3 regions of the Pseudoclavibacter sp. CFCC 14310 genome follow, and region 2 is predicted to be linked to each of the others. Evidence: riboswitches for the same ligand, from Rfam matches in the RefSeq annotation. Region 2 holds a riboswitch; each other region holds the start of a gene.

Region 1 (5,651 bases), on a different contig from region 2:
TCTGCAGCCACAGAGGAGACCGACCAGAGAGCAGCTGGACGTCTGCGAAGCGACGATAGTTCTCGCCCAGACGCATGGTGCTGCTCGTGCCGGTGTGGCCGATGACCCCGAGCGAGCGACTGGTGCCGATGAACTCGAGCTCGAGCACCAGACCGTCTTGAGCGAGCCCGGACGACATCAGCAGCGTCGGCTTCATCACGCACTCGGCGCCGGTGTGCAGACGAACCTGTCGGCGATCAGCGCTGTGCTGGGTGATCATGCGCAGGGCGGTGCGCTGCAGCATGGCACGGTCTTCGACGTCGAGCGTGAGCGTCGCCCAGGTGTTGCAGATCTCGAAGCCGTCGGCGTAGGCGAGCACCGGTCCGGTTGCCAGCGCGTCGCGATCGCTGAACAGGCGCAGCAGCGGCTGGCGTTCGCTGGTCGTCTCGTCCAGCAGTCGATGCTCGATGCGTCTCTTGGCGATGCTGAGGGTGTGACGCATCAGCTTGGTCGCGAGTTCGTCTCGGGTGGCCTTGGTGGTCATCTCGACGACGCCGATGAGCTGACCGCTGATCGGGTGGCGCAGCGGCAGGCCGACACAGGCGTACTGCTGGAAGGCGTCGTTGAAGTGTTCGGCGCCGATGACGGCCGTGGGCCTGCCCGTCGCGAGCGTCGTGCCGATGCCGTTCGTGCCGACCGACGCCTCGGCGAAAGAGTAGCCGGGCAGCATGTTGATCTCGCTGAGCGAGTCGCGGCCGGAGATGTCGCAGAACGCGGCCGACACGATGTTGCCGGTGGTGTCGGCGACGACGACGCCGGCGCTGACCTCGCTGAGGTCGCCGGCGAGGGTCTGCAGCGCTTCGGTCGAGTGCCGGGCCAATGGTGTCTGAGCCACGCTGCTGATCGGCGTGAGCTGCTGCAGGTCGTGCGCCGAGACATCGGCCTCGCGGCAGCGGCGCCAGGAGTCGGCGATCTCAGGGCGCAGCAGCGCGTCGTCGACGGCGCCGGAGGTGATCAGCCGCTCGCGGGCCCGGACGGCCCCAGAGAGGCCTTTGGGCATGAGAGGCGACGGAACTGACACGGGTGCAGTCTATGCGATGAATCTGTCAGCGAGCGAGGAAGTCTGCGGTCGCCTGGCACGCTGTCGGCGAACGCAGGATTCCGCTGTGCGTGACCCCCGGGAGCAGGCGGATGCGGGCGTTCGGCAGGTTTGCGGCCGCCAGCCGGGCAGCCTGCTCGCGTTCGGCATCCGCACAGCCGGCCAGAAGCAGCGTCGGCATGCGCATCGTGGAGAGCACGTGGGTCGGCACGCCGCGATCTCCGTCGGCCGCGGTCATGTAGGCGGCGAGGGCGAGCGGGTCGTTCATCCGCATGGCCAGAACGGTCGAAGCCGAGAGTGGGCGGCCGAGATGCTGCTCCCAGCGCTCGATGAACAGCTCCATAGACCCCTGTCGCAGCGTCTCGACGATGCCGGGAAAGAAGACCCGATCGAATGCGCCGGGGGAGTTCTGCGGCGATCCCGCCACGCTCACCATCGTCGAGACTCGTGCGGGGTGGTCTGCAGCGAGTGAGAACATGATGCGACCGCCGAGAGAATAGCCCACGACTGCCGCCTGGGGAATCTGAGCGGCGTCGAGCACATCGCAGACGTCTGTGACGAAGTGGTGCATGTCGTAGGCCGTCGCGTCGTGCGGTCTGCCGCTGCGGCCGTGACCGCGGAGATCCATGGTGAGCACGTCGCGGGCCGGCAGAACCGGGTCGATCCAGCCCATGCCGCGCCAAACGGACTGCGACAGCGCGGTGCCGTGCAGCATGATGACTGGAGCCAGGTCGGTCGCTGCCGTCGCGCTGAAACGGCGGCAGCGCAGTTCGACGCCGTCGAGCGATGAGTGCACGGTGAACGACTGCATGTGTGGAGAGTACCTCATGCGCTCGATCGGCCTTCGGCGGGTCGATATATCATCTCGTGGTTCCGAGGTGAGCCGCTCGTGCTCGGCTTAGACTGCAGGCATGAGCACGAACCGAGAGAAGGATCCCGGGCGAAGGGCCCGGAAGGAAGCTGGGCTCGATGCTGATCTCGAACAGATCTGGCAGGATGAGTCCCCGATGACTGCACAGAGCACCGACTTCGCCGACCAAGTCGACGGAGAGCTCGGCACGCGTCGTCGCGCTGGATCGAAGCACAACGATTCGGCTGCCGTCTCTGAGAGCTGACCTGAACTCTCACACCGGTGGTGGTGTCTCACAGCGTGGATGCCGCCACCGGTTCTCTGCGCCCGGCGCCGCTCAGTCGCGTTTGGCGATGGGGGCGTAGCGTGCCCCGGTGACGCTGCAGAGGTCGTCTGGCGTCAGCTCGACGTCAAGCCCACGCTGACCGCCGGAGACCACCATGGTCTCGATGGAGCGGGCGCCCTCGTCGACGAAGATGGGCAGGCGACTCTTCTGCCCGAGCGGACTGATGCCGCCGACCACATAGCCGGTGCGGCGCTGCGCCAGCTGAGGATCGGCCATGTGGCACCGCTTGACTCCCAGCGCGTGCGCCATGGCCTTGAGATCGAGTCGCGCATCCAGGCTCACGACGCCCACGGCGAGATCCTGACTGCGCGATGCAGCACCGTCGATCTCGACGACCAGCGTCTTGAAGATGCGGTCGGCCGGCAGGTCGAGCTTGTCGACGGCTTCGTCACCGAAGTGTCGGTCATCGGGGTCATGCTCGAAGCCGTGCAGCTGATAGGCCACCCCGGCACGGTCGAGGGCACGGGTCGCCGGCGTGGCCGACCCGTGCCCTCTGTGCGCTGCCATCTGTGTCGATCTCTTTCGCGTGTTTCAGCCGGCGATCGACGCCTGGTAGATGCTCTCGATGGCGGCGTCGAGCGTCTGGTTGAACTCGTCGTCGCTCTGCTGCGCCGTGAGACCCTCGGTGAGGGCGCGGCTGAAGCTGGCGATGACTCCCGGATTCTTGGCCAGCAGCGCGTTGGCCTCGTCTCGGCTGTAGCCACCTGAGAGGGCGACGACGCGCACGACGCGGTCGTGGTCGACGAGAGCGGAGTAGAAGCCGGCCTCGGTGGGCAGTGAGAGCTTGAGGGTCACGTTGCGCCCCTCGGGCAGCGCATCGAGGTGCTGCAGAATCTGATCGCGCAGAATCGACTCGGAATCGGCCTTGTCTGCTGCAGTGATGTCGACCTCGGGCTCGATGATCGGCACGAGCCCGGCGTCGAGCACCTGATCGGCCAGCTCGAACTGCTGGTCGACGACGGCGATGATGCCCGACTCGTTGGCCTGTTTGATCAGCGAGCGCTCTTTCGTGCCGAAGACCTCGTTCGCGTTCGCCTTGTCGAGCTGCTGCTGCAGCGTCGGGATCGGCTTGAGCACCTGCACGCCGTCTTTGAGCTCGGCGAGCCCTTTGTCGATCTTCAGGAACGGCACGATGCCCAGCTCGTTCCAGAGATACTTCGCGCTCGGGGCCTCGTTGATCTCACGGTCGACCGTCTGCTCGAAGAGAATCGCGCCGAGCACACGCTCGCTGGTGAAAGCAGGGCTGGTGATGATGCGAGTGCGCAGCTCGTGAATGAGGTCGAACATCTCGGTCTCATTGCGGTACTGCGATTCGTCCACTCCGTAGAGACGCAGCGCCTTGGGCGTGCTGCCTCCGGACTGATCGAGCGCGGCCAGGAAGCCGGCACCGGTCGAGAACCGCTCGTACTGTGCATCGAACACTGATGACATGGTCACCGCTTTCTTTGTTTGGTCAGCAGGGTGCCGTCGTGCGACACGACGAACATTATCTCACGCTGTGGCGAGCTCGGGCAGCGCTGAGCGCAGCTCGCGAGCGGCGGCCTCGGGGTCGTCGGCCTGGGTGATCGCACGTACGACCACGATGCGGTTCGCCCCGGCGTCGAGCACCTGCTCCAGGGTCTCGGCGTTGACGCCGCCGATGGCGAACCACGGCTTGGCATCGCCACGGCTCTGCGTATGCACCTGTCGTACGGCGTCGAGGGTGACCGGGGCCCGACCCGGTTTCGTGGGAGTGCGCCAGACCGGCCCGATGCAGTAATAGTCAGGATCGCCCAGACGCGCCTGCTCGGCCTGCACTCGGGAATGCGTCGACAGGCCGACGAGCGTGCCCTCCGGCAGCAGCGAACGAGCGTCGGCGACGCTGAGGTCGCGCTGCCCGACGTGCAGGATGTCGGCGCCGGTCAGCGTGGCGACGTCGGCTCGGTCGTTGGCGGCGAAGAGTCGCCCATGTCGGCGCGCCGCAGCCGCGAGCAGCTCGAAGTACTCCAGCTCATCACCAGCGTCGAGATGCTTGTCGCGCAGCTGAATGATGTCGACGCCTCCGCGGTAGGCGGCGTCCACGAACTCGTCGAAGTCTCCGGTGCCCAGTCTGGCGTCGGTGCACAGATACAGCTGCGCCTGCTGCAGCATGCTCAGTCGCCATTCTCGGGTGCGAGGTGTGGCGTGCGGGTCGGTGGAGCGGTCAGCGTGCTGAGACTTGACGATCATGCGTCCAGTGTACGAACCGGGCGGTACAATTGCCCCACATGAGCACGGGAGCCGAGAACTCGGCTGAGAGTGCGCGCGATTCACCAGGCCGAAACAGGCCGGTGATCGTGTGCAGACCGTCGACCTGATCCGGATCATACCGGCGTAGGAAGCGAGCAGAATGAACAAGCATGTCATCGTCATCGGTGCCGGCGTCGTCGGCCTGGCGACCGCGTGGCGACTGCATCAGCGCGGTCACGCGGTGACGATCGTCGATCCGGCGCCCGCTTCGGGCGCGAGTCATGCGGCGGCCGGGATGCTCGCCGCCGTGAGCGAGTACGCCTTCGAAGAAGAGAGTCTGCTCGCGCTCTCCGTGCCGGCCGCGCGTCTCTACCCGCAGATCGTCGCCGAGCTGGACCAGGCGACGGTGGTCGGCACCGGCTACCGGTCGACGCCGACCATCGTCGCCACCGCCGACGCCGCCGATCGCGAGCTGCTGCGAAGCCTGCGCGCCCAGCAGCTCGAACTCGGGCTCGACGTGCAGGATCTCACCTCACGAGAGGCCCGTGCGCTTGAGCCGCTGCTCGGCCCGGGCATCAGCGGGGCGTTCCTGGCCCGCGACGACCACCAGATCACCCCGAGACGCCTCGCCGGGGCCTATATATCGGCCCTCGAAGTGTGCGACGACGTGCATGTGGTGCCGGAACGCGCCGTGGAGCTTCTCTGGCGAGACGAGCGGGTGATCGGCGTTCGCCTCGAACCGAGCGAACGTCGAGAAGGACCAGTCACCCATCGCTTCGACGAACAGCCCGCGTGGCCGTCGAGCGAGGTCGTGGCCGACGTGCCGCCGGCGAGCCCGACCCCGAGCGTGTCGGCGCAACAGGTCATCGAGGCAGACGAAGTCGTGGTGGCCAACGGTTTGGAGAGCCCGAGGCTCGGCGGCCTGCCGCGAGGTCTGGTCTGGCCGATCCGCCCGGTGCACGGCGACGTGCTGCGTCTGCGCACTCCGGAGCAGCTGCGCCCGCTCACCACCCACACGATCCGCGGCCTCGTCCACGGCCGCAGCGTCTACATCGTGCCGCGCGAAGACGGAACGGTCGTGATCGGGGCGACCGAACGCGAAGACGCTCGAGACGCCGTGCTCGCAGGCAGCGTGCTGCAGCTGCTTCGCGACGCCCACGAGCTGCTGC
Region 2 (5,651 bases):
CTTCTGCCCTCGCTCGTCTCATTCAGTCGCGCTGACTCTACCCTGACCGGCCGACACCGACACCGACACCGATCCCGAACCCGACCCCTGACCCCCGACCCCCGAGCAACGCGAGATTCAGCGCACCGAGAGCCGACAGCCTCCTCGGGTCTACACTGGCCGGATGAATCAGCTGCGTCGGTATGCCGTGCCGATCTTTCTTCCAGCTCTGCTCTTCGCGACCGCTGAGGCCTGCCTGGTGCCTGTGCTGCCGGCCAGAGCGGTCGAGCTCGGAGCCGACACCGCCCTCGCGGGGCTCATCGCCGGCATGCTGATGATCGGTCAGGTGATCGGCGATCTGCCCAGCAGCTGGATGGTCGCTCGTCTCGGCGAGCAGCGCACGATGATCGTGGCGGCTACCCTCGGCGCAGCCGGCGCCGCGGTTGCCGCAGTGGGATCGTCTGTGACCGTGCTGCTGGTCGGCACGCTGCTGGTCGGCATGGCCGCTGCCGCGTTCAACCTCGCCAGACACGCCCTGCTCACCGAGCTCGTGCCGGTCTCACATCGAGCCCGTGCCATGTCAGTGCTCGGCGGCACCGTCAGAGGCGGACTGTTTCTCGGCCCTATGATCGTCGCCCCGCTGATCGCATGGTTCGGCAGCACGTCGGCTTTCGTGGCCAGCATCGCGCTCAGCGTCGTGGTCGCCGTGCTGCTGGTGCTGATGCCCGACCCCGAGGCACTGCTGCGAGCTGGCCTTCCCACCGGGGCATCCACGTCTGAGGTGCCGGCCACAGAGCAGCCGCACGATGCCCACGCCTCCGACACCACGGCATCCGCCCCATCGCTGTGGCAGACCCTCGTCAGCTCGCGACGCGTGCTCGCGACCATGGGGCTGGGAATCGCCGCAGTGCAGCTGCTGCGATCCAGCCGCCAGGTCATTCTGCCGCTCTGGGGCACGCACATCGGCGCAGACACCGAGACCATCGCGCTGATCATGGGCATCGCGGGTGCCCTCGACCTCGCGCTCTTCTACGTGTCGGGCCAGCTCATGGATCGCTTCGGGCGGCTCTGGGTCGTGCTGCCGACGCTGCTCGGTCTGGCGGTGACACACCTCGCGCTGCTGCCGGTGCACGGGCCGTGGGGGCTGCTCGTCACGGCGAGCCTGATGTCTCTGGCCAACGGCCTCGGATCCGGCATCATCATGACCATGGGCGCGGATCTGGCGCCGGAGCATCACCCAGCGGCGTTTCTGGGAGCCTGGCGTCTGGTCGCAGACGCGGGCAGCGCGAGTTCGCCGCTGATTCTCTCCGGCCTCGCCGCCGCCGCCGGAATCGCGGCCTCTGCCGCGGTCATGGCCGGTCTGGGCGTCGTCGGAGCCTGGCTGCTGTGGCACTTCACGCCGAAGTTCCTGCCTCCGGAGCTCTCCGGTCGCGGTCGGGTCTGACACCCGCCGGCTCGTCTGGGGTCGCACCGCCCGGCCGGTCGTCGTGAGCGCGCACGCAGCTCTCGCTAGCATGGAGTCACCCTTTTCAGATGGATGAGAGACCGAACATGCCAGACTCCCCCGCGCCCGCTCAGCAGTCGTCGTCAGACGGAGCGCCTGCGCTCCGCGTCGAGACCTGGATCGACCTCGCCTGCCCATGGAGCTACATCGGGCTGAGCAATCTGCTCGCAGCGGTGCAGCGCTTCAGCGAAGAGCGGCCTGAGAACCGTGTGCTGCTCGGTCTGCGCAGCTATGAACTCAACCCCGATGCAGATGACGCAGACGCCCGCAGCGCGGCGCAGCACCTCGCCGACATCAAGGGCATCACGGTGTCTCAGGCCCAAACCGAGCTCGACCGAGTGACCGTGGCCGCCGCCGACGCCGGGCTCGACTTCCACTTCGACGTGCTGCAGCAGTCGAACACCGGTCTCGCCCACGAGCTGCTGCACGCGGCCCGTCTCGACCACCGGGAACGCGAAGTCGCACTGGCACTGTTTCACGCCCACTTCAGCGAGGGTCGCCACATCGGTCGTCTCGAGACGCTCGAGGAGATCGCCGGTGAGCAGGGCCTCGATGTCGCATCGATCAGTCGCGAGCTGACCACGCATTCGCATACGGGCGAGGTGCAGGCCGACGAACGACGCGCCGCCGAGCTCGGCATCTCATCAGTGCCGTTCTTCCTGTTCAACGATCGCTTCGGCGCCTCCGGTGCGCAGCCGGTCGAGGCCCTGCTCGAGGTGCTGCACGAGGTGCAGACGCGGGTCGGCGCCGACGCTCGCTGAGACTGACCCTCCGGGGTCGCAGGCGTATACTCTGGGCGTGTGACACGGGGTGCCCCGAACGAGGGCTGAGAAGAGACCCGTCGAACCTGCTCTCGTCAGCACGAGCGAAGGGATCGTCCAAATGACCGTCAACCATGCCGCATCACGCCCGAAGAGCATCCGCGTGCCGCGCATCCTCAGCATCGCAGGCACCGACCCCACCGGCGGAGCCGGGGTGCAGGCCGATCTGAAATCGATCTCGGCGATGGGCGGCTACGCCATGGCGGTCGTCACCGCGCTCGTGGCGCAGAACACCCGGGGCGTGCGCTCGGTGCACCTGCCGCCGGTCTCTTTTCTGCGCGAGCAGCTGGAGGCGGTGTCTGACGACGTGGAGATCGACGGCGTGAAGATCGGCATGCTCGCCGACGCCGACACCGTCACGACGGTGAAGGCCTGGCTTGACGAGGTGCGGCCGCCGATCGTGGTGCTCGACCCGGTGATGGTGGCCACCAGCGGCGACCGCCTGCTCGCCGAAGAGGCCGAGGCGGCCGTGCGAGATCTCTGCCGCAGTGCCGATCTGATCACCCCCAACGTTCCAGAGCTCGCGGTGCTCGCCGACGCGTCTGAGGCACAGACGTGGGCGGATGCCGTGGCTCAGGCCCGACTCGTCAGCGCACGCTGCGATACCGTAGTGCTCGTCAAAGGCGGGCATTTGGTCGGCGATCGCGTGCACGACGCGCTTGTCGACGCCCGGTCTGACCCTGAGGGGTCGCCCGTGCCCGACGGGCTCTTCGAAGCCGACGCTCCGCGCGTCGACACCGACTGCACGCACGGAACCGGATGCACGCTCTCTTCGGCCATGGCGACTCGCCTCGCCGCAGGCGACGACTGGCCCACCGCGCTGATCACCGTCAAGGCCTGGCTCACCCGGGCGCTGCGCAGCGCCGACGCTCTGCACGTCGGGCAGGGTCACGGCCCGGTCGATCACTTCGTCGACCTGCGCTGAGGCTCGACGCCGAGCCAGTCGCAGCGATGGTTCAGTAGCGCGGCAGCGAGGGATCGACCGTCTGCACCCAGCCCATCGTGCCGCCCACCACCTGTCGCACGTTGGTGCGTCCGGAGTCACGCAGCATTTCGAGCGCCTGCGTCGAGCGCGCACCCGTCTTACAGACCAGAATGACCTCGCGTCCGGCCGGGACGTCGAAGGCCCGGGCACGGATCTCGTGCTGCAGCCGGGCCAACGGCAGCAGCCGCGCGCCCGGAATGTGCACGAGGTCGAACTCGTCCGGTTCTCGCACATCGATGAGATCGAAGTCGATCTCGCCGGCGGCTCGTCGCTGCAGCAGCGACTGCAGATCGAGAGCCGTCACACTGGTTCCCTGTGCCGTGCCCGGCGTGCCGCAGAGCTCGACGTAGTCGGCCTCGAGATCGTGCACCCTGGCCCGGTCGGGGTCGGCCGTCAGTCGCAGCTCGCGCCATCGGCCCGCTGCCGCGTCCAGCACCTGCACACGGTTGACCAGAGGCTCGCCGATGCCGGTGATGAGCTTGATCGCCTCACCGGCCATCACCGTTCCGATCATGCCCGGCAGCACACCGAAGACTCCCCCTTCGGCGCAGGAGGGCACCTCGCCGGGCTCTGGCGGCTCAGGAAAGAGGTCGCGGTAGCCCGCGTCGATGCCGAAGACGCTGACCTGTCCCTCATAGCGCAGAATCGATCCCCAGACCACCGGTCGTCCGGTGATCTCTGCCGCGTCTGCCACAAGGTAGCGGGTGGCGAAGTTGTCGGCACCGTCGACGACGAGGTCGTACTCGGCGAACAGGCGCAGCGCATTGTCTCGATCAAGCCGCACGGCATGAGCCTCGAGGTTCACCAGCGGATTGATGCGCGCCACCGTCTGCGCCGCCGAGGTCACTTTGAGCTCGCCGATGCGGTCGACGCCGTGAATGACCTGCCGCTGCAGATTCGACTCGTCGACCCGGTCGTCGTCGACGACACCGATCGTGCCCACGCCGGCCGCTGCCAGATACTCCAGCACCGGCGATCCGAGACCGCCTGCGCCGATGACCAGCACACGGGCGGCCTTCAGCCGACGCTGCGCTGCCTCGCCTGCCCCGGGCAGAATGAGCTGGCGGGAGTACCTGCGTCGCTCGTCGTCGGTGAGCCCGGGCAGCTCGTCGAGAGACTGGAGCCTCTCGACGAACGATGCGATGTGATCGACGCCACTCACAGGTCGGGCCGGCCTTCGACAGGAGACGACGCCAGTGCGTCCGCCCTCTTCGGAATGCGCCCGCCGAGAGCGGCGAGCCGCCCAGCCACGACCGCGTGCCGGAATGCGCGCGCCATGACCGCCGGATGCTCCGCTCGCGTCACCGCCGTGGCGAGCAGCACCGCGTCGCACCCGAGCTCCATGGCGAGAGCCGCATCGCTGGCCGTGCCCACGCCGGCGTCGAGCACCACGGGTACTCCGGCGTTCGCGGTGATCGCCGCGATGTTGTGCGGGTTCAGAATGCCCAGCCCGGTGCCGATCGGCGCCCCGAGCGGCATGATCGCCGCGGCACCGGCCTGCTCGAGATGGCGCGCCAGAATCGGGTCGTCGTTGGTGTAGACCATGACGTCGAACCCGTCGTTGACCAGCTGCTCGGTGGCGTCGGCGAGTTCGAGCCCGTCGGGCAGCAGCGTCTGGTCGTCAGCGATGACCTCGAGCTTCACCAGGTTCGTCTCGAGCGCCTCGCGCGCAAGCTGAGCGGTGAGAACGGCCTCACGCGCGGTGAAGCAGCCGGCCGTGTTGGGCAGCACCTCGATGTCGTTGCGCCGCAGGATGTCGAACAGGCTCGGCCCAGCCGAAGGGGTGTGCCGTCGCATCGCGACCGTCGTCAGCTCGGTGCCGCTGGCCAGCAGTGCCTGTTCCAGCCCGTCGAGGCTGGGTGCGCCGCCGGTGCCCATGATCAGCCGCGAACGGTACGATCGCCCTGCGACCTCGAAGAGATCGTCATCGTCGTGGTCAGCCATCTCAGCCTCCTTGTTTCGCGGTCACGAGTTCGATGCGGGCCTGCGGTGTGAGCACCGTCTGCGCCCAGCGGCCGCGCGGCACGATCGTCTCGTCTACGGCCACCGCGACGCCGAGCCGCGAGCCGTCGGCGGGTCGGCCGTCGGCGGCGAGCGGGGTGCCGGTTCGTTCGGCCACGAGGGCGAGCACCGAGTCGGCCTCGGTCTCGACGGCCTCGCCGTTCAGAATGATCTGTGTCATGCGGATGCTCCTGTGGTGGTCTCGGATCGATCGTCTGACGAGAAGCGCCAGGGGTCGAACGCCTGCCAGTCGGATGCTGCGGCGGTGCCGTCGACGAGATCGGAGATCACGACGGCGTTCTGAGCGCTGAGCAGGATGCCATGGCGGTGGGTGCCGGTGTTGGCGAGCAGCCCGTCGGCG
Region 3 (5,651 bases), on a different contig from region 2:
AAGCTCATTCAGCCGATCGTTCGCGAGCAGGTCGACCGGGCCATCGCGATGCGGCCGGATCTCATCACGTTCTGCGCCGGAGGCAACGACATTCTGCGCCCTGGCAGCGACCCCGACCGTGTGGCCGCCATCTTCGATCGCTCTCTGGCACGGCTGACCGCCACCGGTGCGACCGTGCTGATCTTCACCGGCCCCGATCTGCGCACCATGCCCGCCTTCGCTCTGATTCGCGGCAAGGTCGCCATCTACAACGAGAACATGCGCGCCAGCGCCGCACGCCGGGGTGCGCTGGTCGTGGACCAATGGGGGCTGCGCGCACTCCATGACCCCAGCCGCTGGGCGCCGGATCGTCTGCATCTTTCGCCCCTCGGCCACCATCTGATGGCCATTCGCGTGCTCGAGACGCTCGGTGTCGAACACGATCTCAGCCCCGAGCATGTGGCCGGGCCGCCTGTCGGTCGCTGGCACGTCACCTCGGCCGACGTCCAATGGGCCAGAGAGTATCTCTGGCCGTGGGCGATGCGGCGGCTGACCGGGCGCTCGTCGGCAGACGGTCGTCATGCCAAACTCGACCACCCGGTGCATCCGACAGACGACTCAGAGTAGGCCTCATCTGTCGCGCCGTGCCTGCGAACGCGCGGTCAGGCGGGTTCCTGCGCCCTGCACTCGCGGCCACCGGGTGCGAGCATGTCAGCGCGCGGATGCCCGAGCGCGGCCCGCAGACGACGCCACGCCGGCAGCGCGGCACTCATCATGGCCTGGAACTCGGCACCGTGGTTGTGCACTCGCAGATGCACGAGTTCGTGCACCACGACGTACTCGACAAAGGCGTCATCGTAGCGAGCCAGTTCGAGGCTGAAGCGAATGCGTCGGGTTGCAGGCGTGCAGCTTCCCCAGCGCGTGCGCATGAGACGCGGCGTCCACGTCGGCCGCGGCAGATCGAGACGCCGGGTCCACGATGCGATCAGAGCAGGCACGAGCTCCGCCAGTCGGGCCTTCGCCCATGCGATCTGCTCTTCAGACCAGTCGAGCTGCGGAACCGCGATGTCTCGCCGCCGCTCTTCGGCCAGACAGCGATCGATCCAGCTGCGATTGGTGCGCACGAAACGCCGCAGCTCGAACTCGCGCATGCCTGCCGGAGCCGTCAGCACCACAGAGCTCAGCGCGCCGAGAGCACTCTGTGGTGCACCGCCCACGCGCCCCACTCTGAGGCTCACGCGCCGCACGGGGCGACGACGAAGCACACAGACCAGGTCGTCGACCTGCAGCAGTTCGTCGTGTGCGCCGCGCTGCGTCACCATGGTGCCTTCTGCCCTCGCTCGTCTCATTCAGTCGCGCTGACTCTACCCTGACCGGCCGACACCGACACCGACACCGATCCCGAACCCGACCCCTGACCCCCGACCCCCGAGCAACGCGAGATTCAGCGCACCGAGAGCCGACAGCCTCCTCGGGTCTACACTGGCCGGATGAATCAGCTGCGTCGGTATGCCGTGCCGATCTTTCTTCCAGCTCTGCTCTTCGCGACCGCTGAGGCCTGCCTGGTGCCTGTGCTGCCGGCCAGAGCGGTCGAGCTCGGAGCCGACACCGCCCTCGCGGGGCTCATCGCCGGCATGCTGATGATCGGTCAGGTGATCGGCGATCTGCCCAGCAGCTGGATGGTCGCTCGTCTCGGCGAGCAGCGCACGATGATCGTGGCGGCTACCCTCGGCGCAGCCGGCGCCGCGGTTGCCGCAGTGGGATCGTCTGTGACCGTGCTGCTGGTCGGCACGCTGCTGGTCGGCATGGCCGCTGCCGCGTTCAACCTCGCCAGACACGCCCTGCTCACCGAGCTCGTGCCGGTCTCACATCGAGCCCGTGCCATGTCAGTGCTCGGCGGCACCGTCAGAGGCGGACTGTTTCTCGGCCCTATGATCGTCGCCCCGCTGATCGCATGGTTCGGCAGCACGTCGGCTTTCGTGGCCAGCATCGCGCTCAGCGTCGTGGTCGCCGTGCTGCTGGTGCTGATGCCCGACCCCGAGGCACTGCTGCGAGCTGGCCTTCCCACCGGGGCATCCACGTCTGAGGTGCCGGCCACAGAGCAGCCGCACGATGCCCACGCCTCCGACACCACGGCATCCGCCCCATCGCTGTGGCAGACCCTCGTCAGCTCGCGACGCGTGCTCGCGACCATGGGGCTGGGAATCGCCGCAGTGCAGCTGCTGCGATCCAGCCGCCAGGTCATTCTGCCGCTCTGGGGCACGCACATCGGCGCAGACACCGAGACCATCGCGCTGATCATGGGCATCGCGGGTGCCCTCGACCTCGCGCTCTTCTACGTGTCGGGCCAGCTCATGGATCGCTTCGGGCGGCTCTGGGTCGTGCTGCCGACGCTGCTCGGTCTGGCGGTGACACACCTCGCGCTGCTGCCGGTGCACGGGCCGTGGGGGCTGCTCGTCACGGCGAGCCTGATGTCTCTGGCCAACGGCCTCGGATCCGGCATCATCATGACCATGGGCGCGGATCTGGCGCCGGAGCATCACCCAGCGGCGTTTCTGGGAGCCTGGCGTCTGGTCGCAGACGCGGGCAGCGCGAGTTCGCCGCTGATTCTCTCCGGCCTCGCCGCCGCCGCCGGAATCGCGGCCTCTGCCGCGGTCATGGCCGGTCTGGGCGTCGTCGGAGCCTGGCTGCTGTGGCACTTCACGCCGAAGTTCCTGCCTCCGGAGCTCTCCGGTCGCGGTCGGGTCTGACACCCGCCGGCTCGTCTGGGGTCGCACCGCCCGGCCGGTCGTCGTGAGCGCGCACGCAGCTCTCGCTAGCATGGAGTCACCCTTTTCAGATGGATGAGAGACCGAACATGCCAGACTCCCCCGCGCCCGCTCAGCAGTCGTCGTCAGACGGAGCGCCTGCGCTCCGCGTCGAGACCTGGATCGACCTCGCCTGCCCATGGAGCTACATCGGGCTGAGCAATCTGCTCGCAGCGGTGCAGCGCTTCAGCGAAGAGCGGCCTGAGAACCGTGTGCTGCTCGGTCTGCGCAGCTATGAACTCAACCCCGATGCAGATGACGCAGACGCCCGCAGCGCGGCGCAGCACCTCGCCGACATCAAGGGCATCACGGTGTCTCAGGCCCAAACCGAGCTCGACCGAGTGACCGTGGCCGCCGCCGACGCCGGGCTCGACTTCCACTTCGACGTGCTGCAGCAGTCGAACACCGGTCTCGCCCACGAGCTGCTGCACGCGGCCCGTCTCGACCACCGGGAACGCGAAGTCGCACTGGCACTGTTTCACGCCCACTTCAGCGAGGGTCGCCACATCGGTCGTCTCGAGACGCTCGAGGAGATCGCCGGTGAGCAGGGCCTCGATGTCGCATCGATCAGTCGCGAGCTGACCACGCATTCGCATACGGGCGAGGTGCAGGCCGACGAACGACGCGCCGCCGAGCTCGGCATCTCATCAGTGCCGTTCTTCCTGTTCAACGATCGCTTCGGCGCCTCCGGTGCGCAGCCGGTCGAGGCCCTGCTCGAGGTGCTGCACGAGGTGCAGACGCGGGTCGGCGCCGACGCTCGCTGAGACTGACCCTCCGGGGTCGCAGGCGTATACTCTGGGCGTGTGACACGGGGTGCCCCGAACGAGGGCTGAGAAGAGACCCGTCGAACCTGCTCTCGTCAGCACGAGCGAAGGGATCGTCCAAATGACCGTCAACCATGCCGCATCACGCCCGAAGAGCATCCGCGTGCCGCGCATCCTCAGCATCGCAGGCACCGACCCCACCGGCGGAGCCGGGGTGCAGGCCGATCTGAAATCGATCTCGGCGATGGGCGGCTACGCCATGGCGGTCGTCACCGCGCTCGTGGCGCAGAACACCCGGGGCGTGCGCTCGGTGCACCTGCCGCCGGTCTCTTTTCTGCGCGAGCAGCTGGAGGCGGTGTCTGACGACGTGGAGATCGACGGCGTGAAGATCGGCATGCTCGCCGACGCCGACACCGTCACGACGGTGAAGGCCTGGCTTGACGAGGTGCGGCCGCCGATCGTGGTGCTCGACCCGGTGATGGTGGCCACCAGCGGCGACCGCCTGCTCGCCGAAGAGGCCGAGGCGGCCGTGCGAGATCTCTGCCGCAGTGCCGATCTGATCACCCCCAACGTTCCAGAGCTCGCGGTGCTCGCCGACGCGTCTGAGGCACAGACGTGGGCGGATGCCGTGGCTCAGGCCCGACTCGTCAGCGCACGCTGCGATACCGTAGTGCTCGTCAAAGGCGGGCATTTGGTCGGCGATCGCGTGCACGACGCGCTTGTCGACGCCCGGTCTGACCCTGAGGGGTCGCCCGTGCCCGACGGGCTCTTCGAAGCCGACGCTCCGCGCGTCGACACCGACTGCACGCACGGAACCGGATGCACGCTCTCTTCGGCCATGGCGACTCGCCTCGCCGCAGGCGACGACTGGCCCACCGCGCTGATCACCGTCAAGGCCTGGCTCACCCGGGCGCTGCGCAGCGCCGACGCTCTGCACGTCGGGCAGGGTCACGGCCCGGTCGATCACTTCGTCGACCTGCGCTGAGGCTCGACGCCGAGCCAGTCGCAGCGATGGTTCAGTAGCGCGGCAGCGAGGGATCGACCGTCTGCACCCAGCCCATCGTGCCGCCCACCACCTGTCGCACGTTGGTGCGTCCGGAGTCACGCAGCATTTCGAGCGCCTGCGTCGAGCGCGCACCCGTCTTACAGACCAGAATGACCTCGCGTCCGGCCGGGACGTCGAAGGCCCGGGCACGGATCTCGTGCTGCAGCCGGGCCAACGGCAGCAGCCGCGCGCCCGGAATGTGCACGAGGTCGAACTCGTCCGGTTCTCGCACATCGATGAGATCGAAGTCGATCTCGCCGGCGGCTCGTCGCTGCAGCAGCGACTGCAGATCGAGAGCCGTCACACTGGTTCCCTGTGCCGTGCCCGGCGTGCCGCAGAGCTCGACGTAGTCGGCCTCGAGATCGTGCACCCTGGCCCGGTCGGGGTCGGCCGTCAGTCGCAGCTCGCGCCATCGGCCCGCTGCCGCGTCCAGCACCTGCACACGGTTGACCAGAGGCTCGCCGATGCCGGTGATGAGCTTGATCGCCTCACCGGCCATCACCGTTCCGATCATGCCCGGCAGCACACCGAAGACTCCCCCTTCGGCGCAGGAGGGCACCTCGCCGGGCTCTGGCGGCTCAGGAAAGAGGTCGCGGTAGCCCGCGTCGATGCCGAAGACGCTGACCTGTCCCTCATAGCGCAGAATCGATCCCCAGACCACCGGTCGTCCGGTGATCTCTGCCGCGTCTGCCACAAGGTAGCGGGTGGCGAAGTTGTCGGCACCGTCGACGACGAGGTCGTACTCGGCGAACAGGCGCAGCGCATTGTCTCGATCAAGCCGCACGGCATGAGCCTCGAGGTTCACCAGCGGATTGATGCGCGCCACCGTCTGCGCCGCCGAGGTCACTTTGAGCTCGCCGATGCGGTCGACGCCGTGAATGACCTGCCGCTGCAGATTCGACTCGTCGACCCGGTCGTCGTCGACGACACCGATCGTGCCCACGCCGGCCGCTGCCAGATACTCCAGCACCGGCGATCCGAGACCGCCTGCGCCGATGACCAGCACACGGGCGGCCTTCAGCCGACGCTGCGCTGCCTCGCCTGCCCCGGGCAGAA

Evidence for each region. A riboswitch is a leader RNA that binds a small molecule or an ion and turns the genes downstream of it on or off. The one in region 2 is predicted to bind thiamine pyrophosphate.
Region 1: it holds a riboswitch for thiamine pyrophosphate, as region 2 does, so the genes downstream of both, F8O06_RS04335 (FAD-dependent oxidoreductase) here and thiD (bifunctional hydroxymethylpyrimidine kinase/phosphomethylpyrimidine kinase) in region 2, are expected to answer to the same signal.
Region 3: it holds a riboswitch for thiamine pyrophosphate, as region 2 does, so the genes downstream of both, thiD (bifunctional hydroxymethylpyrimidine kinase/phosphomethylpyrimidine kinase) here and thiD (bifunctional hydroxymethylpyrimidine kinase/phosphomethylpyrimidine kinase) in region 2, are expected to answer to the same signal.

Annotation. Positions count from the first base shown of each region.
Region 1 covers NZ_WBKC01000002.1:127,381-133,031, forward strand. The annotation lists gene F8O06_RS04310 (sigma-54-dependent Fis family transcriptional regulator) at 1-1,060, opposite strand, end outside; gene F8O06_RS04315 (alpha/beta fold hydrolase) at 1,086-1,889, opposite strand; gene ybaK (Cys-tRNA(Pro) deacylase) at 2,266-2,781, opposite strand; gene F8O06_RS04325 (fructose bisphosphate aldolase) at 2,806-3,705, opposite strand; gene thiE (thiamine phosphate synthase) at 3,766-4,404, opposite strand; TPP riboswitch at 4,517-4,650, shown strand; gene F8O06_RS04335 (FAD-dependent oxidoreductase) at 4,643-5,651, shown strand, end outside.
Region 2 covers NZ_WBKC01000003.1:142,463-148,113, forward strand. The annotation lists gene F8O06_RS08070 (M48 family metallopeptidase) at 1-22, opposite strand, end outside; gene F8O06_RS08075 (MFS transporter) at 164-1,423, shown strand; gene F8O06_RS08080 (DsbA family protein) at 1,531-2,244, shown strand; TPP riboswitch at 2,280-2,375, shown strand; gene thiD (bifunctional hydroxymethylpyrimidine kinase/phosphomethylpyrimidine kinase) at 2,366-3,229, shown strand; gene moeB (molybdopterin-synthase adenylyltransferase MoeB) at 3,261-4,451, opposite strand; gene F8O06_RS08095 (thiazole synthase) at 4,448-5,233, opposite strand; gene thiS (sulfur carrier protein ThiS) at 5,235-5,471, opposite strand; gene F8O06_RS08105 (FAD-dependent oxidoreductase) at 5,468-5,651, opposite strand, start outside.
Region 3 covers NZ_WBKC01000002.1:134,423-140,073, reverse strand. The annotation lists gene F8O06_RS04375 (SGNH/GDSL hydrolase family protein) at 1-606, shown strand, start outside; gene F8O06_RS04370 (M48 family metallopeptidase) at 642-1,328, opposite strand; gene F8O06_RS04365 (MFS transporter) at 1,470-2,729, shown strand; gene F8O06_RS04360 (DsbA family protein) at 2,837-3,550, shown strand; TPP riboswitch at 3,586-3,681, shown strand; gene thiD (bifunctional hydroxymethylpyrimidine kinase/phosphomethylpyrimidine kinase) at 3,672-4,535, shown strand; gene moeB (molybdopterin-synthase adenylyltransferase MoeB) at 4,567-5,651, opposite strand, start outside.